2 regions of the Pseudoalteromonas sp. SaAl2 genome follow, and region 1 is predicted to be linked to the other one. Evidence: predicted binding sites of a transcription regulator. Region 1 holds the regulator's gene; the other holds the start of a gene.
The links. Region 1 encodes sigma-54, which starts transcription at its own class of promoters, with help from an activator protein. Its sites were predicted from a motif close to GTTGGCACGNNNNTNGNNT; they were not measured.
Positions count from the first base shown of each region.

Region 1 (15,209 bases):
TGAATATGAATATCAACTGGGCGAGCACCAATCGCACACCCGCCAGGTAATGACACTTGCGCTTGGCCAAAACGAGCAACCAATGGCCCTAACGCTAAAACAGATGCACGCATTTGTTTTACTAAGTCATAAGGAGCAAGCGTTTTATCAACGGTAGCACCATCGATAACTAACTGCTCACCTTGCCACTGCACATCAGCCCCTAGGGTTTTCAACAATGCTTCAGTGGTACCGATATCACGCAAACGTGGTACATTATTAAACGTACTTTTACCATCAGCCAAAAGAGCGGCAAAAAGAATCGGTAGCGCGGCATTTTTAGCGCCTGAAATAGTTACTTCACCCGCAAGCCCAGTGCCACCTTGAATTACAAATTGATCCATGAGGAGGCCTTAGTTATTGCGGTAAAATAAATTTTTGTTCACGCTTCCACTCTGTAGGTGTAAAAGCACGAATAGACACGGCATGAATCGTACCGTCAGAAATGGTATTCATTAATGGTGCATACACTAGCTGCTGTTTTTTCACTCGACTTAGACCGTCAAAACACTCGCCCACTGCAATCACTTCATAATGACTACCATTTGCTTTAACATGAACTTCAGCTAATTGTAATTCGTCGCGTAATAACGTCTCGACTTCGCTTGTTTGCATAACTCTCACTCAAATAGGGTTGTAACCTGCCCCAACTGCATTAATTTTTGCAATTGCTCAGGTATATTTTGCAATTCAAGGCGAATGCCTTGCTGCTTTAATTCTGCGAAAGAGTGAATTAACCAAGCTAAGCCCGCCGTGTCAACCCTTGATACATCAGAAAGGTCAAAATACCAAGTTTTATGGTTAGTTTGTGAGTTTTTATTAATAAGGCGTTCAGCCGCAATTGAGTTTCGGGTTAATTCGCCGCTTACTTTAAATTGCTGCTCATCGATTTGAGTAACGCTTACTTTACTCATTACCACCTTCACCTCTAAATTGTACTGGTAACTGACTTTTCTGTCTAAGCAGGTTACTGACATGCTCAATACCTTGCTGACGAAGAATTCCTTGCAGCTCGCTTTGTTTCGCATCTAATAGACTGATACCTTCAGCTACCATGTCATAAGCTCGCCAATCACCGCTTCTGTCTTCGCGCACTTTAAAGTCAATTTTAATATCCGGTTTACCAGGCTCTACAATTTTAGTTTTTACTAATACAACATCCTGCCCAGCAAACGCTCTAGCAGGTGCGAATTCAACCTGTTGATTTGTATATTGAGTAAAAACACCGGCATAAGTCGCAACTAAATATTCTTGGAAGGCATCAATAAACTCTTTAATATCTTCAACCGCTTGCTTTTGCTCTGCGGGATCTTTAATTGCACGAACTTTTGAAACATGGCTACCTAACACGCGAAGTGCGGCATATTTATAATCAATGTAAGGCATTAATTCTTCAGTAACGATTACACGTAAGTGCTCTTTATCTTTTTCTATTAATGGTTGATCGCGGGTAATACGCTGAAAAGTGTTATCAGATACCTGACGAACCATTTTATATGGGTCTTTTAAGTCCACAGATTGAGCATTTACATTGGTTGCGATAAAAGTAAAAGCAACAAAGACTAAAAATTTCTTAAACATAATAATTACTCGCCACCTTGATTGAATAAAAACTGCCCGATCAATTCTTCAAGTACTAAAGCAGATTTGGTATCGGTAATAAAATCACCATCATTTAACGCTTTGCTTTCAACACCAAATAACTCGTCCAAGCCTAAGTCTTGATCATTACTGGTTACTTCAAGGCCTAAGCAGGCTTGCTCTGCCGATTTAGGTGCGATAACGGGGTTAATTCCTAAATACTGCTCACCTAAAATACCTGAGGTTAAAATCGAGACAGAGCTAGTATCTGAAAAGCGACATTGATATTGCGCATCAATGGTCATATCAACTACTGGTAAAAACTCTTGCGGATGAATCGAAATAGCCTCAACACGCCCGACGACAACACCACCCACCTTAATTGGAGCACGTGCTTTTAATGAGCCAATATTTTCGAATTTGGCTTTTAGCAAGTATGTTTCGCCACTACCACTAATGCCTGCGTTAGCCACTTTCAATGCCAGCATAGCAAAAGCGGCAATGCCGAGAGCTACAAAAAAGCCAACTAAAATCTCTAATTTCCGTGAATTCATTATCTATACCTTTCTTAGCTGGTAAACATTACCGCTGTCAAAATAAAATCAAACCCTAAAACAGCCAAAGATGAGTGCACAACGGTCTCTGTTGTTGCTTTACTGATCCCTTCTGAAGTTGGTACACAATCGTAGCCTTTGTAAAGTGCGATCCAAGTTACAACAATGGCGAATACAAAGCTTTTGATCATGCCATTTAAAATATCTTGTTGGAATGACACTTGTGACTGCATGATTGACCAAAAACTACCGGTATCAACACCTAACCAGTCAACACCCACTAAATGAGCGCCAATTATTGCAACCGCTGAGAAAATAAGAGCCAACAACGGCATACTAATAAAACCGGCCCAAAAACGAGGAGCAATAATACGTTTAAGCGGATCAATCGCCATCATTTCAAGGCTTGATAACTGCTCGGTCGCTTTCATCAAACCAATTTCTGCGGTAAGTGCACTTCCTGCTCGCCCGGCAAATAGCAAAGCCGTAACAACAGGGCCAAGCTCTCTGAGTAAACTCAATGCAACAAGTGGCCCTAAGCTGTCTTCTGCACCATAACCCACTAATACGGTGTAACCTTGCAGCGCGAGCACCATACCAATAAATAAACCAGAGACCATAATGATAAGCAACGACTGAGAACCCACCATATAGAGTTGGCGAATAAGCAGTGGTGTGCCTTTCCTGAAATTAGGTAGATTCCACAGAGCGCCAATCAACATTTGTGTTGAACGGCCAAGTGCGGCAAATCGACCCAATGTTTTATGACCTAGCTTTTGAAACAAATCAAACATCAGCTACGCCCTCCAAGCAACTCTTCATTATAAGGCTGAGCCGGAAAATGAAACGGCACAGGTCCATCAGATAGGCCTTTCAAAAACTGCTGTACCAATGGCGACTCATGATTTCGCATTTGATCTGGCGAACCACTACCAATAACTCCTTGATCTGCAATAATGATTACATGATCAGCAATACTCATTACTTCTGTTACATCATGAGTAACAATAAGTGACGATAGCCCAAGTACTTGGTTCAGTGATTTAATTAGTTTAACCAGTACACCCATTGAGATTGGATCTTGCCCAGCAAACGGCTCATCATACATGATAAGTTCAGGATCCAACGCAATAGAGCGAGCAAGTGCCGCACGACGAGCCATACCACCAGATAGCTCTGACGGCATTAAATCTTGGGCACCACGTAAACCAACGGCTTGTAATTTCATTAACACAACAAGACGAATTAAATCTTCACTGAGGCGGGTATGCTCTCTAAGCGGAAACGCGATATTGTCAAAAACAGACATATCGGTAAATAAGGCGCCGCTTTGAAACAACATGCTCATTTTGGTACGCGCGGCATAAAGCTCTTTGCGCGTCATCGTTGGGATATTATCACCTTCAAACAAAATCGTACCGTTATCGGGTTTTAATTGACCACCAATTAAACGCAGCATGGTAGTTTTACCAATACCGCTGGGCCCCATAATGGCAGTGATCTTGCCTTTCGGAACGCTAAAACTCATATTTTTATATATGCTTCTATCGCCCCGTGAAAAGCTTACATCCTTGATTTCTACTATTGGTTGCGACAAGTCGCTCTCCATTTCTATTTTCACTACTTCCCCTATTTTAAGGCTTTTTACGCAAAGATGGAAAAAACAAATCGTAAAATTTTGTAATATTCTATGTAATAACAGCCTAAGCCTTACTAAAGCTGACTTAACCTAACCTTAAATAAATTTTTCTAAGGTAAAAATAACGACTTATTAAACATTAGACCCGATTCTTTTATTTATACTTTCAGGTTGGCTTTTGTTACTATTTACCGCAATCTGATATTGAATAATTGGCGTAATGTAATGGTGACTTCTTTTGTCATTTTAATTCTTGGATTTGCTGGACTTGTTTGGAGCGCAGATCGTTTTGTTTATGGTGCTGCAGCACTGGCAAAAAATTTCGGTGTCCCCACTTTAATAGTCGGTTTAACCGTTGTTGCTATGGGCTCATCAGCGCCTGAAATGATGGTTTCGGCCTCCGCCGCCCTTGCCGGTAAAACGGATACTGCAGTTGGCAATGCAGTCGGTTCAAATATCACTAATATTTTGTTGGTATTAGGCATTACCGCATTGTTACGCCCGCTTTCGGTATCTTCAACAACACTCAAGCGAGAAATGCCGCTAGTGTTACTTATTTCGATTGCTGCTTGGTATGTGTTTTCAGATAACTACTTCTCGTTTGCCGAAGGCATTGCGCTACTAATTGCATTTATTGTTTTTATTGCTGGGCTTATCATAATTTCGATTCGCGCTAAGAACCAAGCCGATGACCCATTTGTTAGTGAAGCCTGTGATGATGTGCCAGATAATGTTCCAACCAAGTCAGCACTATTTTGGCTAGTTGTCGGCATGGTCGTACTTCCTTTAAGCTCTCACTTTTTAGTTGGTTCAGCTGTTGATATTGCAAAGTATTTTGGCTTAAGCGATTTAGTCATCGGCTTGACTATTATTGCTATCGGTACCAGCTTGCCTGAACTTGCAGCTTGTATTGCAGGGGTGCTAAAAAACGAAGACGACTTAGCATTGGGTAATATTGTTGGCTCTAATATTTTTAACTTACTAGCCGTTTTACCATTAGCGGGGATTATAAATCCTTCGATTATTGACCCCTCAGCGGCAAACCGTGACGCGCTAATTATGATAGGTGCCACCATCGCATTAATCGCTATGTCCTTGAGTTTTCGTGGGGCACGCCGTATTAATAGAGTTGAAGGTGGCTTATTATTAGCCGCATTTGTTGCTTATCAAGGTTATATTTTTAGCCAAGTAGCTTAATACCGAATAAATTGGACAACACAATGACGCAGTTAAATTTTATTGAACAAGGAAAACGAGTACTTGATATTGAACGTCAAGCCCTTGTTGATATAGCTCAATACCTAGACGAAAACTTTAACCAGGCCTGTCAGTTGATGTATCAATGCCAAGGCCGAATTATCGTTGTCGGCATGGGCAAATCGGGCCATATTGGCAATAAAATTGCTGCCACATTAGCAAGCACCGGCACACCAGCTTTTTTTGTTCACCCTGGTGAAGCGAGCCACGGTGATTTAGGCATGATCACCCGTGATGATGTAGTCATGCTGATATCTAATTCTGGCGAAACCAGTGAAGTGCTCAATATAATCCCAGTGATTAAACGCATTGGCGCTAAAATGATCGCAATGACCAGCAACCCAACATCGTCAATGGCAAATTGGGCTGATGCTCATGTATGCATTAAAGTATCTAAAGAAGCTTGCCCTCTTGGCCTTGCACCAACAGCCAGCACCACAGCAACACTTGCAATGGGAGATGCAATAGCCGTCGCCCTACTTGAAACACGAGGTTTCACAGCCGACGATTTCGCACTATCACACCCAGGCGGCAGTTTAGGCAAACGCTTGTTACTGTGCTTAAAAGATTTAATGCATGATGGTGCCTCAACGCCTATTATTAAAGACACGCAATGCATTAAAGACGCTTTAATAGAAATGTCAGCCAAAGGCCTAGGCATGACAGCAATTGTAAACAACCTTGGCCAACTCAATGGTTTGTTCACTGACGGTGATTTACGCCGTATTTTAGAGCAACGTATCGATATACATAGCACGCTTATTAGTGAAGTCATGACACGTTCGTGCACCACGGCAACTGCGGATATGCTTGCCGCCGAAGCGCTTAATATTATGGAACGTAAACGTATTAACGGTCTTATTGTAATTGACGAAAACCAGCACCCTATTGGTGCATTAAATATGCAAGACTTGCTCAAAGCAGGAGTGTTATAAAATGCAATTTGCTGACTTATACCAACCATTGAGCTTAGATGCTCAAACTCGCGCTAAAAGAATAAAATTACTGATCTGCGATATTGACGGGGTATTTTCTGATGGTCGAATTTACTTAGGTAATCAAGGCGAAGAATTAAAAGCATTTAATACCAAAGATGGTTTTGGCATCAAAGCACTTATCAACAGTGGTTTTGAAGTTGCTGTGATCACAGGTCGTCATTCACAGATAGTTCAGCAGCGCATGACTAGCCTAACAGTACAACATATATATCAAGGTCAAGAAAATAAGCTGCAAGCCTATCAAGAACTTAAAGATAAACTGAGCTTAACCGATGAGCAAATCGCCTATATTGGCGATGACGGCCCAGATCTCCCAGTCATGGAGCAAGTTGGCTTTGCAGTAGCGGTGAACGACGCCCACCCGTTAATCAAACGCGTATCGCATTATACCACTATGCTACCGGGTGGATTTGGCGCAGTGCGAGAACTCACTGATTTATTAATGCTAGAAAATGGCAAATCGCTGACTAGCGAAGGCACCAGCTCATGAATAGTGCGCGTTTAATATTAAGCGTATTATTTATTGGCTGTATGGTTTGGCTTTGGTATCCATACTTTAACCAAGCAAACACACAACAGCTCGTTGAAGAAGATGTTATTGCCAAGCCCGACTACACAGCAGTGGCATTAAAACAAACAGCCTTTGATGAGCAAGGTAAAATAAGCCACAAAGTGACCGCTGCTAAAATGGAACTATATCAGCAGTTAGGATTCACGTACTTTGAAGAACCTATTTTCACCTTATATAATCAAGAACAAATGTGGCAAATTAATGCAGCTGAAGCCACATTATATGAAAATAACCAGCTGGTTTTAGAAGGCAATGTGACGGCGAAAAATCTCACAGATAATGCCATGATAGATCACATTAATGCCGATAACATCCAAGTTGATATTGAACTTCAAACAATGAGTTCAGAACAACCTGTAGAGTTGGTCGGCCCTAATTTAAAAATTACTGGGCGCGGATTACAAGCCGACTTAAAAGCCGAAGTAATAGAACTAATTAACCATACGCGAACCATATATTATGACCAATAAACTAGCCAACATATTTATCATTCCAAGCTTACTCATTGCATTTTCGAGCCTTGCCCAAGATACAACACCACCGGCCGATCAGGTATCAATCAGCGCTGATAAACAACAAGCTCAGCTTAAATCTAATGTCGGTATTTTTGAAAAAAACGTTGAAATTATCCATGGTAACCGCCGAATTAAAGCAGATCGCCTCGAAGTACATAAACGTGAAGACTTAGGCGATAATAAACAGTTACTCGTGGCCACAGGCAAACCTGCATACTTTGAAGAAAAACAAACCGATGGCACTCTAATGAGCGCCAGTGCTGATGAAGTTCGTTACGATGTAGCAAAGCGCCTGTTAACTTTAATAGGTAATGCGAAAGTAACCCAAGCAGGGCAAAAAATTAACGCTAAAAGCATCACCTACGATATGGAACAGCAGCTAATAAGTGCTGAAAGAGGCGAAGACTCAAATGACCGCGTGCATACAATTTTAGTACCTGTCGATAGCAAAAAATCAAAAGGCCAGCCATGAGTACATTAAAAGCCGAGTTTTTAGCAAAAAGCTACAAGGGCCGCCAAGTTGTAAAAAGTGTTGGCTTAGAAGTTAGCGCTGGGAGTATTGTTGGTCTGCTAGGTCCTAATGGCGCAGGCAAAACCACCACTTTTTATATGATTGTTGGCTTAGTGCCCAGCGATAAAGGTAAAATTAGTATTGATGATAACGATATTACATTATTACCCATGCACAGCCGTGCTCGCTTGGGTATTGGCTACTTACCACAAGAGTCATCTATTTTTCGTAAATTGACCGTTTACCAAAACCTGATGGCGATTTTAGAAACCCGTAAAGAGCTAAATAAAACAGCCCGTGAAGAAGCCTTAGATAGCCTACTTGATGAATTTAGCATTCAACACATTCGTGATAGTCAAGGCATGGCATTGTCAGGTGGTGAACGCCGCCGTGTTGAAATTGCGCGTGCTTTAGCCGCAAATCCTAAATTTATCCTATTAGATGAGCCTTTTGCTGGTGTTGATCCCATTTCAGTGTTAGATATAAAGAAGATTATCGAGCACCTTAAAAACCGTGGCATCGGTGTACTAATAACCGACCATAATGTAAGAGAAACCCTTGATGTTTGTGAAAAAGCCTACATAGTTTCTCATGGGGAGTTAATTGCATCAGGAACTCCTGAGCATGTACTTGCCAACCAAACAGTTCGCGATGTATATCTGGGTGAGCAATTTAGGCTATAAAGCAACACTCAGCTAACTATCTGCTAAACTAAATTATGACAACACAATAAAAGGATTGTTAGAGATAAATGAGGCAATCACTCCAGCTGCGCATGGGCCAGCAACTTACAATGACACCACAACTGCAACAAGCAATTCGCTTATTGCAGTTAAGTACATTGGATCTCCAGCAAGAAATTCAAGAAGCACTCGACAGCAATCCATTACTTGAGGTCGAAGAGCAAGAGTTTGGTGATGAAACGGCTGGCAAAAATGAACAAAAACAAGACACTGACGATGTCACAGTAAGTGCCTCAGCCGATGAAACACCCAGCGAATACGAACAAGAAAGCAGCGAAGCACTTAATAAAGACACAGTAAGTGATGACATGGCTATGGATGTGACCTGGGATGAGTACATGAGTGCTGCTCCTGCCAGCTCATCAGGCCCGATGCCTGAAGATGAATCTATTTATCAAGGTGCTTCAACCGAAACCTTGCATGAATATATTATGTGGCAGTTACAGCTCACCCCATTTAGTCCGACCGACGAGGCGATCGCTATTGCCATTGTCGAAGCTATCGACGAGTCAGGTATTTTAACTCTAAGTTGTGAAGACATTGCAGAGAGCCTAAATAAAGATAATAACGAAGAAGAAATTGAGCTTGATGAAGTGCAAGCCGTTTTAAAACGTATTCAACTGTTTGACCCAATTGGTATTGGTGCACGCAGCTTGCAAGAATGTTTATGTATTCAACTAAATCAATTTGACCCCGCAACTCCTTGGATTAGCGAGACAAAAATGATTTTAACTGAACACATCGATTTATTGGCCAGTCGTGACTATCGCACTTTGATGAAAAAGACTAAGCTTAAGGAAGATGAACTTAAAGAAGTGATGACACTCATCCACAGTCTAAACCCAAAGCCTGCGGATAGCATCGTACGTGAAGAGTCTGAATACGTTATTCCAGATGTCTCAGTAAAGAAAATTAAAGGCCGTTGGGTTGTTGAGTTAAACCCCGATAGCATGCCTAAAATTAGAGTAAACAGCCAATATGCAGCTATGTCTCGCTCGGTTAAATCGAGTAGCGACAGCCAATTTATTCGCTCCCACTTGCAAGAAGCAAAGTGGTTTATAAAAAGTTTAGAAAGCCGTAATGACACATTACTTAAAGTAACCAACTGTATCGTTCAACAGCAACAAGGGTTCTTTGAGCATGGCCCTGAAGCAATGCGCCCTATGGTATTAAACGATGTTGCTGAAATGGTAGAGATGCATGAATCAACCATCTCACGTGTTACCACGCAAAAGTACATGCACACCCCAAGAGGGATTTTTGAGTTAAAGTATTTTTTCTCAAGCCATGTGAGCACTGAAAACGGTGGTGAATGTTCATCTACAGCGATCCGCGCATTAATTAGAAAATTAATTAGCGCAGAAAACTCAGCGAAACCATTGAGTGATAGCAAAATTGCAGATATATTGGCAGAGCAAGGTATCAAAGTAGCTAGACGTACAATTGCAAAATATCGCGAGTCACTGGCTATTCCACCGTCGAATCAAAGAAAGAGTTTGATTTAAGGCGTAAAAAAACAAAGAAGGAAAATGCTTATGCAACTGAATTTAACTGGTCGTCACGTAGAAATTACCGATTCACTTAGAGACTATGTACACAATAAGTTTGCAAAGCTTGAAAGGCACTTTGATCATATAAACAACGTGCACGTCATTTTAGACGTAGAAAAGCTAAGCCAAAAAGCAGAAGCCACAATACACCTCAGTGGTGCTGATTTATTTGCTTCAACCGAACATCAAGACATGTACGCTGCGATTGACGCCCTAATAGATAAACTAGACCGTCAAGTTATCAAACACAAAGAGAAGCACGCTCGACACTAATATTATGAAACTAAGTTCACTTACTTGTAAGGACTGCAGTAAAGCTGCGGTCCTTTTTAATAGCAAAAAACGAATTTTAGAATTTATTAGCCAGTTGGCTCATGAACAACTCCCTCACCTTTCAGAACAAGAAATTCTTAACTCGTTACTTAATCGAGAAAAATTAGGTAGCACAGGTATTGGCCGTGGAATTGCTATTCCTCACGGTAGAATAACGGGTGTTGATACTCCATTAGCACTGATACTAGTGAGCGAAACGCCCATTAACTTTGATGCGATTGATAACCGTCCTGTAGATATATTTGTGGCACTCATCGTACCTGATGGTGACAGCCAACTTCATTTAAAGACCTTGGCCACAATTGCTGATAAACTTAACGATAAAGATTTTTTGTAAACAATTACGTAGCGCTAAATCTGACCACGACTTATACCAAGTTATTGTCGAGCTGTCTTAGGAAAGTGAAGGAGTCATTACATGGAGTTAATTATCATCAGTGGGCGTTCAGGTTCTGGTAAATCTGTTGCCCTTCGCGTATTAGAAGATCTAGGTTATTATTGTGTTGATAATATTCCTGTGAACTTGCTGCCTTCACTCGTACGAAGCGTTTCTGATAACTATGATAAAACAGCAGTTAGTATTGATGTGCGCAATCTGCCAAAAGAACAAGAAGAGTTTAATGACATTCTTGAGTATTTACCTGGCTTTGCAAACCCAACTTTATTTTATTTAGACAGTGACGACCAAACGCTGATCAAACGCTTTTCTGAAACTCGCCGTTTGCACCCTTTATCGTTAGATTCTCTGCCCCTTGATTTAGCCATCAAACAAGAAAAAGTATTGCTTGATGTATTGATCACTCGTGCTGATTTTATTCTTGATACAACAGAGTTGAGCGTTCACCAATTAGCAGAATCAATTCGTGAGAAGATTTTAGGTAAAAAAGATAAAAAGTTAATTATCACTTTTGAATCTTTTGGTTTTAAGCACGGTATCCCTAAAGAAGCTGATTACGTATTTGATGCCCGATTTTTACCAAACCCACACTGGGAGCCTGAGCTAAAGCCACTTACAGGCCTAGATCAACCAGTAAAAGACTATTTAGCTAGCCACAGCATAGTACAAAAGTTTACTTGGCAGATTCAGACCTTTGTACAAACTTGGCTGCCTCACTTAGAGCGTAATAACCGCAGCTATCTAACTATTGCTATTGGTTGTACCGGCGGGCAACACCGCTCTGTCTACTTGGCGCAAACTATAGGTGAAAGTTTTGCAATGAGTCATAGCAATGTAAAAATCCGTCATCGTGAACAAGAATAATATCTGCTATAGGCTTTGATATGCATTTAGAAGACACTTTTTTAATCAAAAATAAATTAGGATTACATGCACGAGCTGCCAGCGTTTTAGCTCAGCTCGCGCTGAAGTTTGACGCGACTATTACCTTATATCAAGACGATAAACAAGCTGCTGGTGACAGCGTTTTAGCTTTAATGCTACTTGAAAGCAGCCAAGGTAAAGAAGTTAAAGTAGTCTGTGAAGGGCCAGACGCCAAGCCGGCATTAGCGGCAATAGGTGAGCTAATCGAACAGCGCTTTCATGAGCATGAATAGCGCACTTTTTTTAAAATTGCGTTAAACTAAATAACGATAGGAAAGCAAAAAATTCTAGCTTACTATCACCCTACCCAATAAAATTTGTAACCTAAGGACGCCAATGCCTGAAGCTTTTGAACAAGATTACCCACTACAACAACTAAAACAAGTGACCAAGTCACTCAATAGTGGTCAATTTGTTCAAGTTAGGCGAATGTTGGCAAAAACAGCTCCTTGTGACACAGCATTATTACTCGAATCTTCCCCGCACAAGATCCGTAAACTACTCTGGCAATTAGTTGATCCTGATGTACAAGGTGATGTCTTAGAGGAGCTTTCTGAAGACGTACGATTAGGTATCATCGCGCAAATGGAGCCAGAGCATATAGCTGCGGCGACAGAAGACATGAGTCATGATGACTTAGGGGAGGTTTTAAGAAGTCTACCTGATACCGTCTACCAAGACGTAGTTGGGGCCATGGATAGCCAAGATAGAGAGCGTGCAACACAAGCTCTCTCTTATCAAGAGCGCTCTGCTGGTGCTCTTATGAATACGGATACGGTGACTATTCGTCCTGACGTTACAATTGATGTGGTGCTTCGATATTTACGCCTACGCGGAGAGTTACCTGAAGGTACCGATGACTTATACGTTGTAGATAAACACAATTGTTTTCTCGGTGCTATGTCACTCACAACGCTTTTAACTAACCCGCCAGACAAAATCATTCGCAACTTAATGGATGAAGACTGCGAATCAATTTCAATCGCCATGGATGAAAGCGAAGTTGCCCAACTATTCGAGCGACACAATTGGATATCGGCACCCGTCGTTGATGATAATGACCATTTGCTTGGCCGTATCACAATCGATGACATTGTAGATGTAATCCGTGAAGATGCTGAACACAGCTTGTTAAGCTTAGCCGGTCTTGATGATGAAGAAGATACCTTCGCTCCCATATTAAAAAGTTCGAAGAAGCGTTCTGTGTGGTTAGGTGTAAACTTATTAACAGCTCTTCTGGCCGCTATCGTAGCGAGTTTTTTCGAAAATACCTTGGCCATATTGCCAATCCTTGCGGTACTTAACGGCATAGTGCCTTCAATGGGTGGCGTTGCAGGTAGCCAAACTTTAACTTTAGTGATCCGCGGTATTGCTGTGGGTCACATCAATCAAACAAACCAACGCTTTTTAATGTTAAAAGAGCTCGCAATTGGTGCAATAAACGGTATGGTTTGGTCTATCTTAATAGCCGGTGTTGTTGCTATTTGGCAATGGGATTTTTAAACTGGGTGGCGTTTTAGCGTTTGCTATGTTTATGAATTTGGTTGCTGCAGGTATTGCGGGTGCTAGTATTCCATTACTACTTAAAAAAATGAAAATTGATCCTGCACTCGCAGGCAGTGTTGTATTAACAACAATCACAGATATTGTTGGTATATTCGCCTTTTTAGGTACTGCGACTTGGTTACTTATTTAGGTTCAAGGTTCTTTTTAATTAAATCGTTTTAAGAAGTATTCATAAGTGCATGCTCTCATTAGATAAGCATGCACTTATGATTTGATAGTTACCATCCTAGTAATCTCCTTATTTATCCATGTGAAACCACAATATTATCCGCTAATTTATCCTAAAACTACTGATACAACAGCTAACCATATAGTTTGTTCTTCCTTGCACTAATCCATAGTGATACATTCAATCCTTGTCACTTATCCATCGTGCTACATTCAATCCTTGTCACATCCATCGTGCTACATTCAATCCTTGCTCATGAATCCATAAATTGCTTCCACTGCTTAGCTGTCCATAAAGCCGTTGCACATTCAGCTTTTCTTTGCTGAGAGTCCTTTTGTACATGTTCCATAGTTCCTCCTTGTAAGACTTGCATTGCAAAGACTTAATTAACGTCTGGCGATTATGTAAATCGCATGAATTAAACCAGGAATATACCCTAGTAATGTTAACAAAATATTAATCCAAAACTGTGCCCCTAAACCAACTTGTAAAAAAACACCAAGTGGTGGGATCAACACTGATAAGATAATTCGTATTAAATCCATTGTTATCGCTCCTTGCCAATTTGTTAAAATGCATAAGAAAGCCCAGCCTAGCTGGGCATTTCATAATAAGTAATTATTCAGCAACAACAGTTAGCTCATCAACTACATTGCGAACATCTTCAGCATTTTTAGCAATTTTCATCGCTAGTTGTTTTTCAGCTTCTGACTCAACAGTACCTTTAAGTGTAACTACACCTTTATCAGTATCTACGTCGATATCTGTACCGCCAACTTCTGAATTAAATAAGAAGCGTGTCGTGATCACAGTACTAATTTTTGCGTCTGTCAAATCGCTTTCAGTGTCATCAACATCAGATTTCATACGTTTGTGATCGGTATCAACATTTTTAACGACAGTCAGTTCGTTATCAACATCATTTACACCATCAAGGCTTAATACAAGCTCTTCAGCAAGCTCTTTATCTAAGTCGCTTTCGACTTTACCGGTTAGCACAACCTTGCCATTTTTTACGTCAGTGTTAATGTCAAAGTTGTTAAGATTAGTGTTCATTAAAAGAACTGTTTCCGCCTTACCATCAATCCAAGCATCTTTACTTTCATTTTCCCAGCTGCTTGCTTGTGCACCCATAGCTGTTGTACCAAGAACTAAAGCCGCAATCATAGATTTGTTAAATGTTTTCATAATCTTTCTCCTTTTGATTAAAGACACTTAGGTTAATGCGAACATCAAGCCAACTTTTAATTTTATTTAAATCAAAGACTTATGGTGAGGTGGTATTTTATAGCGATATTCACTTGGTAATAATTTACAAACAATTCGGTAATTTGTTCTGCTTGTGTCAGATTTACCATTTAGTCGTTGTTTTTATTAATCTGTCGTTAATATTACTATTAAAAAATTGAGAGTGGGAAATAAGCAACTGAATTTTAATAAGTTAATTATTGGCCTGAGCTTTGCTTTAGTTATCGAAGTAGAAAAATAATACAGCCATTATATAGGGATACCATCATGACAGTTAAAATAGAAGATCGCCCAATCGAACAAGTACGCGAACAAGTTATTGATCAATTAATCTATAACTACAGTCATGGGATTATATCTGCAGAAGCATTCGAACGTCGCTTAGACCAAGCAATGGCCGCAACAGATAACTTAGTATTAATGGAGCTAGTAAGTGATTTAGATTTAAAAGCTGATACTAGTTACCAAAATGAAAAGCGTGCACAGTTTAGTCCTCACTATAGTAACCAAAGCCAAGACGAAGCATTACACTTAAGGAGTATATTAGGTTCCAATGAACGTAGTGGCCAATGGGTCGTACCCAAAGAAATTCATATAACGAATCTATTGGGTTC
Region 1 covers NZ_CM129605.1:3,022,728-3,037,936, forward strand. The annotation lists gene murA (UDP-N-acetylglucosamine 1-carboxyvinyltransferase) at 1-383, opposite strand, end outside; gene ACU8V8_RS14265 (BolA family protein) at 397-654, opposite strand; gene ACU8V8_RS14270 (STAS domain-containing protein) at 660-953, opposite strand; gene ACU8V8_RS14275 (MlaC/ttg2D family ABC transporter substrate-binding protein) at 946-1,620, opposite strand; gene mlaD (outer membrane lipid asymmetry maintenance protein MlaD) at 1,626-2,174, opposite strand; gene mlaE (lipid asymmetry maintenance ABC transporter permease subunit MlaE) at 2,189-2,968, opposite strand; gene mlaF (phospholipid ABC transporter ATP-binding protein MlaF) at 2,968-3,783, opposite strand; gene ACU8V8_RS14295 (calcium/sodium antiporter) at 4,039-5,010, shown strand; gene ACU8V8_RS14300 (KpsF/GutQ family sugar-phosphate isomerase) at 5,034-6,005, shown strand; gene kdsC (3-deoxy-manno-octulosonate-8-phosphatase KdsC) at 6,007-6,558, shown strand; gene lptC (LPS export ABC transporter periplasmic protein LptC) at 6,555-7,109, shown strand; gene lptA (lipopolysaccharide transport periplasmic protein LptA) at 7,099-7,626, shown strand; gene lptB (LPS export ABC transporter ATP-binding protein) at 7,623-8,348, shown strand; gene ACU8V8_RS14325 (RNA polymerase factor sigma-54) at 8,417-9,913, shown strand; gene hpf (ribosome hibernation promoting factor) at 9,944-10,231, shown strand; partial or broken gene ptsN (PTS IIA-like nitrogen regulatory protein PtsN) at 10,236-10,689, shown strand; gene rapZ (RNase adapter RapZ) at 10,710-11,552, shown strand; gene ACU8V8_RS14345 (HPr family phosphocarrier protein) at 11,573-11,845, shown strand; partial or broken gene mgtE (magnesium transporter) at 11,949-13,308, shown strand; gene ACU8V8_RS14355 (YqaE/Pmp3 family membrane protein) at 13,734-13,892, opposite strand; gene ACU8V8_RS14360 (BON domain-containing protein) at 13,966-14,535, opposite strand; gene ACU8V8_RS14365 (LiaF domain-containing protein) at 14,863-15,209, shown strand, end outside.

Region 2 (15,209 bases), 280 kb from region 1:
GACTTTGTAGTCTCGGCGCGTGGTCATATGTTTGCTTTGGGGTGTATTCAAGCACTGCAGTGCAATAAAGACACGTGTCCAACGGGGATCACAACGCATAACGAGCGTTTACAAAAAGGCTTAGATGTAGCCGATAAAGCGCAGCGTGTCGCCAACTACAATAAGTATATTCATTACGGTGCAGGTTTAATTGCCCACTCATGTGGGTATTTAGTGCCCGAGAACTCGGTCGCCAGCATGTTCGCGTTGTGCAAGAAAATGGCCTATCAGAGCCACTTGATAAAATGTATGAAAATTACCAATAATGTAAAGAGGCTAGGTAATAGGCCTGCCTAAAATAGCAAAGGCACTTAATAAGTGCTTTTGCTATTTTTATAAACTTAATTTAGTTGGCTGATTAATAAAGAGAAAAATGCTTCTTTGTTATTGCAGGTATGAGCGTTAAGCACTAATTGCTCGCCCAGCGCTAAGGTGTGGCGTTGTACCTCTAAACGCGCTTGCTCGTCTTCAATGCCATCAATGTCAGCAACATGCGCTAAGCCAATGGTGCGGCGTATCAGCTCGGTTCCACAGTAACCAATCGCGTCTTGCAATACTTGCTGCATAAAATACTCGCCATAACCGGCGGCTTTTAAATTGTTATCTGTTGTATGCTCTGCAATTAATGTCAGCCAGTGCTGCTCAAATAAAGAGTAACTTTCTTGTAGGCAAGTTAATAAATGGCTGTGGTAGTTACGGCGAATAACAAATTCATTAATGCGGGCGTTTTGCGCGCAATAGTTTAATAGTAAATTACCGATAAATGAGCCGATATCAAAGCCAACTGGACCAAAAAAGCCAAATTCAGGGTCGATCATCTTAGTGGTGTTTTGATCCACAAAAATACTACCGCTATGCATATCGCCATGCAGTAATGTTTGCGGGCATGATAAAAACCTCGCTTTAAGTTTTGCGATCGCTAAATGCAGCGTGGCATTATTTTGCAATTTACTAACTGTTTTATGTAGCTCGCTTGGGTAGTTGTTGCGCTCATGTTCACGCAGAATATCGTTAAAAAATAGGTCTTCAGTAATTTGGCACAATTCAGGGTTAGTAAACTGACTGACTTTGGCTTTTTTATCTTGTGCGGCTAAGTAAAAATCTGAGTTATAAAAGCCGGTATGGCTGAGGTAATGAGCAACATGTTGGCCTAATAGCGGAAATTGCTCTGCGTTTATTTGTGCGCTGCGCAAAATTTGTAAGTGCCCGAGATCTTCTAAAATAGTCAGCGCTTGCTCTGGATTGTGGTGTAAAACTTTTGCCGTGTAGTCAGGACTTAATGCACCGTGATTGATTAAAACCTCAGCTTCAATACGTGCTCGATCAAGCGTTAATGGCCATGATTCACCCACACAACGGGCATAAGGCAAGGCTTGCTTTAAAATAATGCTATTATTTTGCTTGTCGCTTATTCTAAATACCAGATTTAAATTACCATCGCCAAACTCATACGCCGATAACGTTTGGTCAGGATCAAACAAATCATATCCATCTTTAGTTACAAGATTTTTAATATAATCAATTGCATGCTGTGCATTAAAAGCAACGTATTCGGCCATCGGCGTACTCTCAGAAAGTGATAAACGATAGCATTCTATACCTGCAACCGTTTAGATGTCTACACTTCTGGGTTGTGCGTTTTAAAAACTACTGTAAAATAGCCGCAGCCTTAAGATTATTCTGGATCAACTATGCAAAACCTCGTCGCAAGCAGTTTGAAATATCAAAACAATACACTCAGTGTGTTAGACCAATATTTATTGCCGCATCAGCAGGTATGGCATGTGTGTGATGATGTAGCCACTATGAGAGACTTAATCTTAAGCTTAAAAATACGTGGTGCGCCGTTGATTGGCTTAGGAGCGAGCTTGCTGGTAGCTCATTTGGCGGAGCAAGACACTGCAAAAGCGACCTTAGCTAAGGCTATTGATGATCTAGAAGCCACCCGACCAACCGCAGTAAACTTAATGCATTGCATGGCAAAGTTACGCATTGCGTTACAGCAAGATGATTATGTAACGGCAATTGTAACTGCTGCCGTAACTTTGTTTAATGACGATATCGCCTTGTGTGAAAGTATGGCGAATCATGGTGCCGCGCTGGTTAACAGTGGTGATAATATTCTTACGCATTGCAATACCGGCGCGTTAGCGACTGCGGGTATTGGTACCGCTTTGGGTGTTATTTATAAAGCCCAGCAGCAACATGGCGATATTCATGTTTGGGTTGATGAAACACGGCCATTACTGCAAGGCGGGCGTTTAACTGCGTTTGAGCTCGAGCGCAGGCAAGTACCTTACACCTTGATTTGCGATAATATGGCAGCAAGTTTAATGGCTGCAGGTAAGGTGGATAAAATCTTTGTTGGCGCTGATCGTATTGCCGCCAACGGTGATTTTGCTAATAAAGTGGGCACTTATAATTTAGCGGTGTTGGCGCATTTTCATAACATCCCATTTTATGTCGTCGCACCCTTAACCACTTTAGATGTAAATACAGCATGCGGCGCAGAGATTGAAATAGAACAACGTAATAGCGCTGAGGTACGTGGTGTTAGCGGAAGTTTTGGTGAAGCGTTATGGGCACCAACAAATGCTAACGTTTACAACCCCGCATTTGATGTGACTCCAGCCACACTTATTACTGGTTGGGTGTTAGATACAGGCGTCTATAACCAACAACAAGTGTTAGCTGGTGAATTACAAAGGCTGGTTTAACAGCCTTTTGCCACATATACCCATGCATTAATTCCGCTGCTAAATGACTCTTCTATACGGATATAGTCATCAACTTCATAGCTGTCTGCATTGGCGAGCTCTTGCTCGGTGATGATAAAAATAGTGCCGGTTACGATATCTGCTGCAAGGCCAGTTTTAATTAATGCTGGATGAAACCGCTGGCCGCTGCTTTTCAGTACGGCGGCATCGGTGATCTCAACTTCGCCTACTACGTAACCTTGTAGCGTATCGGCTTGGCCCTCAAGTAAACGGCCAAAGGTATCAAGTTGGACTTGCTCAAGTTGTAGCGTACCGTACGAGAATAGCTTTTCCATTTAAACACCTTTATTAGTCCAATAACGGAAATTGTTTAGCAATCTCAGACTCGGTACTTTGTGCCACCCAGCCTTCAGTATTATTGAATAAGCGAATCGCGGTGAACTCCAGGATCGCTGCCCATATCAAACCAATGCGGGGTTAGCTCAGGAACTGAAATTAAATCACCCTGCTGGCAAAGCACTTGGTATATTTTGTCGTTAATATGTAGGCAAAATAGCCCTTGGCCTTTTACAAAAAAGCGCACTTCGTCTTCGCTGTGGGTATGTTCAAATAAAAACTTGGTACGTAACTCAGTGGCATTTGGGTTGCCTTTCGCCAGCGAAATAACATCTACAGTTTGATAGCCGCCTTGTTGCTTTAAACGTTCAATATCGTTGCTGTAGGCATTAATTATATCTTCATGGCTGGTATCTGCGTTAATAACTGCGTTTGCTTGCCACTGTTCAAAACGAACATTTACTTTATTCAGCTCAGCGGCAATTTGTGTTGTATCTTGGGTATTTAATAAGGCATTGCTGGCGTTACAATCAGCAAAAATAGTCAGTTGGCTCATGCTAAATGCTCCGCAGTAAATTGGCTGAAGTCGTTAATATAGTTATGTGTAGGAGAGCTTGCTTGACCATCGCGAATCAAGTGTAGGGTTTTTAAACCTGCGGCCTTAGCAGCATCGAGCTCTGCGGCTACATCACTTAAAAATAACACTTCGTTAGCGGCAAAAGGTAACTGGGTAATAATGTTCTCATAAGCGGTGGCTTCTTGCTTGGCACCCACGTTGGTATCAAAGTAATCTGTAAATAAGGAGCGAATATCGCCAAAGTCAGAATAGTTAAAAATTAAATGTTGAGCTTTCACTGAGCCTGATGAATACACGTAAAGCTGCTGGCCGGCTTGTTGCTGCGCAACTAAGAACTGGTAGGCATCTGGGTATAAATGGCCGGTAAAATCGCCATTTTCATAGCCAGTTTGCCAAATCAGGCCTTGTAACTGTTTTAATGGGGTGATTTTTTTATCGTCACGGATCCATTCCAGCAAAGTGTTAATTACCACATCGATGCTGGCATTCGGCTGATCAATAATCGCTTTTACGGCAGTAATTTGCTCTGCTACCGCACTTTGTGTTTGTTGAGCTTTTACAAATTCAGGAAGTTGTGCGGCGGCATACGGAAATAGCACCTCTTTAACAAACGAAATACGGGTGATTGTGCCTTCAATATCGGTCAGCAGCGCTTTGATCATGATTCTAATCCTACTAATTTTAAGCGTTCTAATTCACATGAAAATAAGAACTCAAGGCCTTCCAATTGACGGCGAACTTCAGCTATTGTGCGACCCACAACATACAGACCATGACCACGAATAAGCACACCATGTTCAATAGGGATATGTAGATGATGATCGCTGACTAATAAGCTGAGTCGGTCAATGTCTTGGTCGTTATCAAAAATTGGAATGCTTAAGGTGTCTAAATGCGAGGTTATGCCGGTTAATGATTTTTGCATTTCGTAGCCGTGTAAATCTAGGCTGTGGCCTTTAATAACTCGAGACAATACAGTCGCGGCGACAGAGTGTGTGTGCAATACATAATTAGCTGAAGGAATTAATCTATACATGCTTAAATGCAATTCAGTCTCGGCCGATGGCTTGGCTGCACTAGCACTGCGATTACCTGCGTGATCAAGCTCAATAAAGGTATGCGACCCTAATTGGCCTTTATCAAAACCGCTGGCAGTCACTACAAAGCCTGTATTAGTTCGTGCTGAAAAATTACCACCTGTGGCAGGTACCCAACCACGTTGACTGATCCATTTTCCTGCTTCTATAAGTTCTGAAATAGCGGTATTGTTATGCATACATTCCCCATACTGTTTTAGACGGCTATACTTCTGTTAAAAGCAATGATAGCATCGCTTTGGGCGCAAAACCATCATTAAGGGTAACCAGTGTTTGAAAGTAAATTGCCAAATTTAGGCACCAGTATTTTTAGTCAAATGACCGCTTTAGCAAATCAATTTAAAGCAATTAATTTATCGCAGGGTTTTCCTGAGTTTGATGCGCCAGAGTTACTTAAAAAACAACTTAATCATTATGTACTTGAAGGCGTTAACCAATATTCACCTTCATCAGGTGTACCGCGCTTGCAGCAACAAATCGCTCAATTGGTTAAGCGTAAATATGCAGCTCAAGTAGACGCAGCAGAGCAAGTAACAGTTACATCAGGGGCGACTGAGGCACTGTTTGTCGCCATTCAAGCGTTAGTGCGCAAAGGTGATGAGGTCATCGTATTTGACCCCGCGTATGATTCTTATCAGCCTGCGATTGAACTGGCTGGTGGCAAGTCAATTAATATTGCGTTGCAGGCTCCAAGCTATGCAACTGACTGGCAAACGGTAGCTGCGGCTATTAACAGTAAAACGCGGGCTATAATTATTAATACCCCACACAACCCAAGCGGTAAAACGTTAAAGCAACACGATATAAACGCCCTGAAAGCCTTGGTCTGCAAGCATGATTTGTATGTAATAAGTGATGAAGTATACGAGCACATTACTTTTGATAACCAGCCACACTTAAGTGTGCTACGTGATGAAGAATTGTTTGCCAAGAGTTTTGTGATCTCAAGCTTTGGTAAAACCTTTCACAGCACCGGCTGGAAAATGGGCTACTGTATTGCCCCAGCAGCACTTACGTTGGAGTTTCGTAAAATTCACCAATATGTGACCTTTTCAAGTTTTACGCCTGCGCAACATGCACTCGCCGATATGCTAGAGCAACAAGGTGAGCATGTAGATGAACTCAGTGAGTTTTACCAACAAAAGCGCGATGTGTTGAGCAATGCTCTCAAAGATAGCCGCTTTACTATTTTGCCTAGTGAAGGTACTTACTTTTTACTACTTGATTACAGTGATGTATCAGATCTCAATGATGTAGAGTTTTGCCACTGGCTAGTAGAGCAAGCTGGGGTTGCAGCTATTCCACTGAGCGTGTTTTATCAGCAACCAAGTAACGATAAAGTGATTCGTCTTTGTTTTGCTAAAAATGAGGCCACACTATTACAAGCGGCGGAGATTTTATGTCAACTTTAACCATAGCACTGATACAAACATCGCTTAATTGGTTAGATAAAGATGCTAACTTGACGTATTTTAGCAATAAAGTAGCCAATATAGATAAATCAGTAGAACTTATATTATTACCAGAAACATTCGCCACAGGGTTCGCTATTAACCTTGATTGCGCAGAGCCCGAAAATGGTACCGTGCTTAATTGGATGATTGCGACAGCCAACTCAGTCAATGCGGTGATAGCAGGCTCGGTGCTGGTGCAACAAGGTGATAAAAAAGCTAATCGCTTTTATTGGGTGTGGCCCAATGGTGAGGTTAAATTTTACGACAAGCGTCACTTATTTTGTTTAGGCAAAGAAGGCAACTTTGTGAAAGCAGGTGAGCAACGCGAAGTGTTTACTCTCAATGGTTTTAAAATTCTACCGCAAGTGTGTTACGACTTACGTTTTCCGGTATTTCAGCGCAGCCGTAATGATTACGACGTGATGATCAATGTAGCCAATTGGCCAGCAGTACGACGCAAAGTGTGGGATACCTTATTAATGGCCCGTGCAATGGAAAACCAATGCTATGTCATAGGTGTTAACCGTATTGGTGATGATGGTAATGGTGTTGCACATAATGGCGGCACAGCCGTGTATGATTTTAAAGGTGATACATTAGCTCAAGCAAAGGACAATGAAAGCTCTGTTTTGATCACGACACTTGAGAAAGAGCCACTTGAGGCATTTAAACAAAGTTTTCCTGCGTATTTAGATGCTGACGAGTTTATTTTGGAGTGTTGAAATAAAGTGCGGAGAAACACTCCGTAGCTTGGGTTGAGTATTACGAAACCCGAGGAGAAAAGAACGCTGCGAATAGGAAGGTTGTTACTTCAATTATCACCCTCCTTCATCGGTGTAAAGGTTACGGACATAAAATGATAGGCTTTTTAGACTGATATTTGTGTCAAACGTGGGGATAGGCTTGCTTACGTCCATGTAATCAACCGCTTCGCGGCGCTTGCAGCGGCCTAAAATGTTCCAGACATTTTGTCGAACCCTGGTCGAGGGTTCTCACCCGCCTTCAGCCATTTTTAATAACAAAAAAAGCCCCACAATAAATTGCGGGGCTTTCTTCGTTATTAAATGGCGGAGAAGGAGGGATTCGAACCCTCGATAGAGCTACAAACCCTATACTCCCTTAGCAGGGGAGCGCCTTCGGCCACTCGGCCACCTCTCCGGCGCATAAACTTTTCATTTTGATAGTCGAGTGAACCACCAAAAAGTAATAATGGTGGAGAGATAGGGATTTGAACCCTAGAGGGGCTATAAACCCCTGCCGGTTTTCAAGACCGGTGCATTCGACCACTCTGCCATCTCTCCGTTGGGAAAGAATAATACGCAGGTGATTGAGGTGTGTAAATAGGAAAAAAGATCGTTTGCTGGTTTTTTGTTCTAAAAAGAGAGTTTTTTTCTAAAAGGGGAGAGTTTTAATAGTTTTAAGAAGAGGTTGCAGCAAACGAGGGAGCTAAAGAAGTGTCTTCGTTTAGTGGTTGGGTGTTTGCTGCACCGCTAAAATAATCATGGTTGGGTGATTATTTGTATTGAATTACGCCGCCTAATGCGAGTGCTTTGCTGTATCGGTTGAGTCTAGCAAGCATTTTAGCTTTGCGATTACTTGATTTTACGGCAACATGGGTTGCTGCATTTTCATTTAATGTGTTTACTGGTTTCATTACTTTTGCTCCGGGTTATGTCTGTTTTGAGAACGGGGCTATTTTGACGTTAAATTGCACAAAAATAAAACGATAAAAAGTAAGGTGAACAGATAAGAAAAACTAATGCATTTTCTTGTCATTAACATGCGGTTAAGTTTCGTTTTTAAGTGTATTCTGCATAATTATGTGTTTTTGATTGTTGCTAAGACGCTTTTTGTGTAGGGTTTTTATAGGATTTATATTTTTTATATGCATTTCATAATGAATAAAGTGACTATTTATTCAGATTAATTTATTTTTTGTTTATATGTATTTTTACATAGTGATATAGGTTTGCCTATCAATGCTAATAATAATTAAGCCGAGTACGAAAAAAAATCATAAAAAAATGTGCATGTGGTTGTATAAAGAGTGCGAAAAAAGACAAATACAATTAGATATGTTTATCACCACTGGTAATTTTGCAGCAGACTGTGCGGCAATTGCAAAATTAGCAAAGCAGCATACGCGCGTGGTTGCGGTTGGGGGAGATGGCACATTGCATTTGACGGTCAATGGGTTAATTAATAGTGAGTGCTCGCTGGCGTTATTACCGCAAGGCACAGGCAATGACTTCGCTCGGGGCTTTGCTTGTAATATAAGTGATTGGCAAAATAGCATTTTTTCACTAAATGATGAGCCTATCGATATAGGGCAGATAAATGACCGCTACTTTATTAATGTTGCAGGGGTGGGGTTTGACGCTCATGTAGTTAAATCCTTGCAAGGTAAGCCTGCAATGTCTTCATTTGGCTATAGCTTTGCGGGGTTTAAACATTTACTCAGTTATAAACCGCATCGGTTGGTGGGTAACTTTGCAGGACAGTCAGTATCTCAGATTAATTTAATTACTGTGTTTGCTAATCATCGTTTCTTTGGCGGTGGGTTAGCCATTGCACCTAAGGCACAATTAAACAACGGCTTACTAGAGTGCTATGCTATGAGCGCGGGAGGGATGTTAGCAAATTTATATCACTTTTTGCGTTTACTATTACGTAATCACCACGGCATGAAGGGGCTTATCTATCAGCAAGTAAATAGTGCTGTCATCACAAGTGCTGGATTATTGATTGAAGCGGATGGAGAATTGGTAGGCAAAACACCAGCCATTATTACGGTTCACCCGCAGGCATTACGTTTCTGTACTCCTTTTAAGAGCAATAAAAAAGCGCCTAACAAGTAGGCGCTTTGGCGTTAGTTGCGCTATTGCGCATTCTAACTGGGGATGGAGCTTTTTTGTTGCAATGCTCTTGCTGCCAAAAAAAGCGTTAATACGTTTTGTTGGAGTGAGTACTATGGCATTACCAAGTAGTACTAAACTAAATCCTAAAAAGGTGTTGGCCTGCCAAATGAAACCTTCGAACAATGTGCTTAATGTCACAGCTACAAGTGGAAATAAAACGATAACGTAGCTTGCTCGTTCTGGGCCAATATTTTTAAGTAGTGCAAAATAGCAAGCAAAGGCAATAACAGTGCCAAAAATGGCTAAATACAGTAGTGAGTACCAATAGCTTGCTGGCGCTGAAAAACTCAAACTAGCGTCACTTAATAGTAAGTAGGCTAACAAGCCAACAGCGCTGTATAACATACCCCAGGCGTTGCCTTGCATTACGCCAATATGTTGTTTTGAGTTACGTACGCTTACCATGTTTCCCAATGAAGCCACAAAGGTGCCTGTAAGGGCAAGTAGTAAACCGACCAACACCTCATTATTCAAGTCGAATTGCTGTAATTGTGGCCAGAACAAGCAACCAATACCTATTACCCCGAGTAATGCACCAAAGTAAATGCGTTTAGCTATGGGCTTGCCAAAAAATAATCGGGTATTCACTATGTTCATCAAAAGTAATAATGAAAATGCAATTGAAGCCATGGCTGATGTTAAATGGTTTTGTGCCCAATACAGCATTAGGTAATTTAACCCGAAATTACATAATGCTAATAGAGCGAAGAAGCCATGATCTCGCTTATTGTAACGCATAGGCAGCTTCTTAACGCTTACCCATAACCACATTAAAATGGCGGCTAAGCCAAAGCGGTAAAATAGCGAGGTTTCAACTGCTATATCACCTAATTGAAATTCAATTGCGAGCCAGGTTGAACCCCAAATTAAAACGGTGACAATGTAAAGTGCGATACTTTTCATGGCTTTTTATCCAATGTGTTGACTAAGTGTGTATTCTAGTGCGCATGTGTATACTTAACATATACAGAAAACCATAAATGTAACCTATACAGATTTAGGTTCGTGAGGCCGTGCGATGTCATTAGTGATCAGTAAGAGTAAGCAAGAATTTTTATACCAACAGGTGATGCAGTTAGTTCGCGAACTGTGTGATCAAGGTACGTTGCTGCCGGGTGAAAAGTTACCTTCTCTGAGAAAAATGGCTGACAAATTAAATGTCAGTATTCCAACAGTTAAATTGGCTTATCAATCTTTGGAGTCGCAGGGATTGGTTGAGGCACGCGAAAAGTCAGGTTATTTCTTAAAGTCTGTTGCTATGCAGTCAGCCAGACCTAAGCGGGTTAAATTAAGCCGTGAGCCAGTGTCAGTTAACATGCAGGTATTAATTGAGCAGGTTTATGACGCTATCCATCAGGCAGATGTGGTGCCTTTTGGTATTGCAAACCCAGTGGCAGCTGCGCCGACCGACAAAATGCTTGCTCGGACTATGCGCCGAGTTATGTCGATGGCAGGTAGTCGAGCAATTAATTATGGGGCGATTGATGGCTATGCGCCGTTAAAGCAGCAATTGGTTAGACGTTATTTAGATTTTGGTATTGGAGTTGATAGCCAAGAGTTGGTGATCACCAATGGTGCCCAAGAAGCATTAACCATAGCGTTAAAGTGTGTCGCAAAAAGCGGGGGATATTATCGCGATCGAGTCGCCATGCTATTTCGGCATAATTGAACTGATCGAAAGTTTAGGGCTAAAAGCATTGGAGATCCCTTTGTGTCCAGATGATGGGATCTGGCTTGATGATCTAAATCAGGCTTTACAAGATCATGATATAAAAGCCTGTGTGTTTTCAACGGCGATCAATAATCCGGTGGGGAGCTTTATGCCGGATCATAAACGTAAAAAGTTGGTTGAGCTGTTAGAATCACAGGATGTGGTATTAATTGAAGATGATGTATACGGTGATTTGCATTTTGGCGCTGCACGGGGCACACCCGCTCAAGCGTATTCCACAAAAGGCTTAGTGTTAACATGTGCGTCGTTCTCCAAAACAGCGGCACCGAGTTATCGAGTAGGCTGGTTGATCGCCGGTAAGTTTGCTGCACAAGCACGTCGTTTTAAGCGAGCATTTAGCTGTTCAACATCGTTGATCAATCAATGGACGTTATATGAGTTTGTTGCCAGTGGAGAGTACGAACGAAATTTAAAATTACTCAGACAAACGCTGCGCAGTAATAAGGAGCGAATGATCTGGTGTTTACAACAGACCTTTCCTAGCTCTGTAAGAGTAAGCGATCCGCAAGGTGGTTGTGTAGTGTGGATTGATTTAGGTAAAAATTACGATAGTGTAAAGTTATTTCAATTAGCATTAGAACACGGTATTAGCATCACACCGGGGTATATTTTTTCTGCAACCAATAAGTATCGCAACTGTATTCGTTTAAGTTATGGCCTACCGTGGGGTGATCGCTTGGAGCAAGCAATTAGTAAATTAGGAGAGCTGTTACCTTTGGCTAAAAAGTAAAAAAGCAGCAGGGACTGTTAAGGCCAAATGCTGCTAAAGGGATATCAAACTATATTGATTTAATTACTTTTCTTATAGCTAAATAGTTGGTAATTTTTAAGTTCAGGTACCAGTTGTACAAGTTGCAACTCTTGTTCTGCAATAGTTGAAAAATTTCCACACAATGCATCGGCACGCTTTTCAAGTTGATTGGCTTGTAATTCTACTTTTTGCTCTATTTGCGAGCCCATGTTTTCCATGCGTTGTTCAAATGCTTGCATATCACCACCAGAACCCATTAATTCAGATCCTAATGCCATCAATATACTGCCCATCGATTGCATCATGGCTGATTCTACAGCGCTTTCAATTTGCTCATCAAAGTGGCTTTCAAAGTTTTCACCAAATTCATTAAAGCTTTGCTGGCCCATGACGAAGGCACCTTGCTGATAAAATGTATTTTCTACTTCAACCTCAATATCTGCCATAAACTCATTAATGCTATCCAACCCTTGAATGTTAAACGCACTAGCGACTTCTTCAATGGCGACGCCCGCTATTTTTACACCTTCAAGCGCAATATCCGCAACTTCAGGTAGTTGGCTACGTAAGCTGTCTGAATAAGCGCTGATTGCTTGACGTTGTTCACTATCAAGGACAAGTGTTTGGCCGTCAATGATTAACTTGCCATTATTACTGAAAACCATACTGTGATTATCTGCGGTAAAAATTTCTAATTCACTTGGCCTGATTCGAACATCATTTTGAAATTCGACTTCACATGAATCACCACTAAATGAGATGTTGGTATCGTGATCGTCATGAGCCATTGCACCTGTAGCTATAAATAAAGAACCGACTAGAAGTAATTTTTTCATTTTTATAATCCTGCTAAGTGTTGAATTTAACTTTTGTTGATAAAGAGATATCAAGTTTGGTGCCAATAATTAAAATCATTTAAAAACAATGCTTTAATTGTTTTCAATGCTAAATGATAGAATTCTTTTATTTTAAAATTTACTATTAATTAGTCATTTTGACCAAAAATTATAAATGCATAAAAGATGTTTATCGTTTCGATAAAAAACTCTCACTTCCCAGAACTCAAATTAAGCGCTATTTATTCACATTACTGACATACCTTCTTTATAAGATAGAAGGGTGGCTGTATTTGATGCTTTTTTATACTTTAAAAAGCACTAAACTTTTTAACTTTACCAATGTCTGTACTAAGCTGGCATTGGTCTCAAACACTTTATGGAGTGGGTTGTGGGTAAGACATTTAGTTACGATGCGCTAGATGATGATTTTGTTGAAGATGAGTACGAAATGGTTGGGCGCAATCAACACGACAAAAAAAAGCAAAAGGTGAAGAAAAAGTTGGAAGACTACCTTGAGCAAAAACGCTTACGTAAAAACTTAGGCGATGATGACTTCGATGAGTATTTAAACAACTAATTTTATTGATTTTTCAGCCGTTTAAGACTGAGCTAAAGGCTGCTAGCGAGTGCAAGCAGCCTTTGAGTATTAGTTTTTTAAATTAAGTGCTTGTCTAATGCTGCTCTCTATTTGCTGTGGTTTAGTAAATGGTGCAAAGCGTTTTATTGCATTACCCTCTTTACCAATTAAAAATTTAGTAAAATTCCACTTTATCTTACGTGTTAAAAACCCAGGTAAAGCAGATTTTAAATGCCTAAACACAGGGTGAGCGTGTTCACCGTTGACATCGACCTTGCTCATTATTTGAAAGTCGACGCCATAATTAATTAAACACTCTTGTTTAATTTGCGTTGCATCACCGGGTTCTTGTTTGCCAAACTGATTGCAAGGAAAGCCAATTATCACTAGGCCTTGTTGGTGGTACTTTTCATGCAGTGCTTGTAAGCCAGCATAGTGCGGGGTGAAGCCGCATTGGCTTGCGGTGTTGACCACAAGTACAACCTTGTCTTTAAAGTCATTAAACTCAATAGATTGCCCTTGCAGGCTGGTGGCGCTAAGCTGATAAAAGTCATTCATGTTAAAGATTTTTTTATTTTTGTTTGTCAAAGTTTATCCTGTGTAGCGACAGACTTAAAGCCTAATTTTTAGTCATCAGAAAAACTAGCTAATAAGTATTCAATTAGTAATCGAACACGGTACGGCATTAAATCTTTGCGTGGATACACCAGCCATGATGCATTATCGGTTACTTGGAATTCATCAAGTAAAGTGACTAGCTGACCTTGTTGTACGTAGGGCTGAACAATATCACTGGCTAAGTGGGCAATACCCAAACCTGCCAAAGTAGCGCTGAGTAATGCTCTTGGGTGATTACTACGCCAATTACCATTTATTTTTACTTCTTTTAAGTCACCTGCAAAACTAAACCGCCAGCGCTTACCCATGGCAACTAAGCAATTGTGATTTATCAGTTGTAATGGTGTGGTGGGAGATGTGTGATGCTCTAAGTATTCAGGGCTTGCAACTAAGGTCATTACCCGTGGGCATAGTGGTCGGGCAATTAAGTTTGAGTCTTGCATGCGACCAAAGCGAATTGCTAAGTCAAAACCTTCTTCGACTAAATCAACATTACGATTGTTAAAGTCCATATCTACCTCGACTTCAGGGTAACGCTTTACAAATTCAACAATTTTCGAGGCCACATTGGTTGCGACAAACTCACCTGCACCCGTAATACGAATAAGGCCTTTTGGCTTGCGCTGCTCACCTTGCAATTGGGTGTTGGCATCAATTAACTCTTGTTTAATTGCTTTGAGTTTGATGGCGTATTCACGCCCGGCGTCGGTGAGACTAATTTTGCGAGTGGTGCGTTGAAATAATACTGAGCCTAAACGGTTTTCCAATTGCTGAACCTGACGGCTAATATGGGATGTTGAAACTTCCATCGCTTTTGCGGCGTGAGTAAAGCTGCCATGCTCAACAACATGTAAAAATTCATCTAGGCCTTGCCACATTATTTTATCTCATAAGGTAAGTAATATAAGTATATTGCATTAATTATTGCAGCTGTGCAAAAGTGATTGTCTGATTCTCGTCTTTAATTTAGCGTTTAAACACTTACAATTACTTGGTCACCAAAAATATATTATTCAAGCATTGGAGCAAGCATGTTAAATTTTAGTTTTGTAAACCCAACCAAAATCCATTTTGGCGAGCAACAAATCGCGAAAATTAAAAGTGAAATCCCAGCAGATGCCAAAGTACTAGTTACTTATGGTGGCGGGAGTATTAAAAGTAATGGTGTTTACGATCAGGTTGTTGAGGCCCTTAATGAGCATACTTGGTTTGAATTTACAGGCATAGAGCCAAATCCAAGCTACCAAACATGTATGAAAGCAGTTAGCGTAGTAAAGGAAAAGCAAATTGATTTCATCCTTGCTGTGGGTGGTGGGTCAGTTATTGATGGCAGTAAATTTATAGCTGCAGCAGCAAATTATGATGGTGAACCGTGGGATATTCTTGCTAAGGGCGGCGAAATTAAATCAGCTATTGCTCTGGGGGCGGTATTAACGTTACCGGCGACCGGTTCAGAATCAAACGGCAATAGCGTTGTTTCGAATCTTGAAAGTCACGATAAACTACCATTTGCGAGCCCCTTAGTGCTGCCAAAATTTGCAGTACTTGACCCTG
Region 2 covers NZ_CM129605.1:3,307,121-3,322,329, reverse strand. The annotation lists partial or broken gene ACU8V8_RS15685 (FMN-binding glutamate synthase family protein) at 1-305, shown strand, start outside; gene mtnK (S-methyl-5-thioribose kinase) at 381-1,598, opposite strand; gene mtnA (S-methyl-5-thioribose-1-phosphate isomerase) at 1,731-2,756, shown strand; gene ACU8V8_RS15670 (gamma-glutamylcyclotransferase family protein) at 2,753-3,091, opposite strand; partial or broken gene ACU8V8_RS15665 (1,2-dihydroxy-3-keto-5-methylthiopentene dioxygenase) at 3,105-3,648, opposite strand; gene mtnC (acireductone synthase) at 3,645-4,331, opposite strand; gene ACU8V8_RS15655 (methylthioribulose 1-phosphate dehydratase) at 4,328-4,945, opposite strand; gene ACU8V8_RS15650 (methionine aminotransferase) at 5,036-6,178, shown strand; gene ACU8V8_RS15645 (amidohydrolase) at 6,166-6,942, shown strand; tRNA gene ACU8V8_RS15640 (tRNA-Ser) at 7,286-7,378, opposite strand; tRNA gene ACU8V8_RS15635 (tRNA-Ser) at 7,431-7,521, opposite strand; gene ACU8V8_RS15630 (hypothetical protein) at 7,734-7,874, opposite strand; gene ACU8V8_RS15625 (diacylglycerol/lipid kinase family protein) at 8,200-9,078, shown strand; gene ACU8V8_RS15620 (DMT family transporter) at 9,028-10,041, opposite strand; partial or broken gene ACU8V8_RS15615 (aminotransferase-like domain-containing protein) at 10,157-11,600, shown strand; gene ACU8V8_RS15610 (YggN family protein) at 11,660-12,457, opposite strand; gene ACU8V8_RS15605 (PA3496 family putative envelope integrity protein) at 12,849-13,037, shown strand; gene ACU8V8_RS15600 (glutathione peroxidase) at 13,107-13,595, opposite strand; gene ACU8V8_RS15595 (LysR family transcriptional regulator) at 13,664-14,533, opposite strand; gene ACU8V8_RS15590 (iron-containing alcohol dehydrogenase) at 14,687-15,209, shown strand, end outside.
Region 2: ACU8V8_RS15610 (YggN family protein) is a predicted target of sigma-54. The motif match lies at 12,506-12,524, and genes of this name have one in related genera.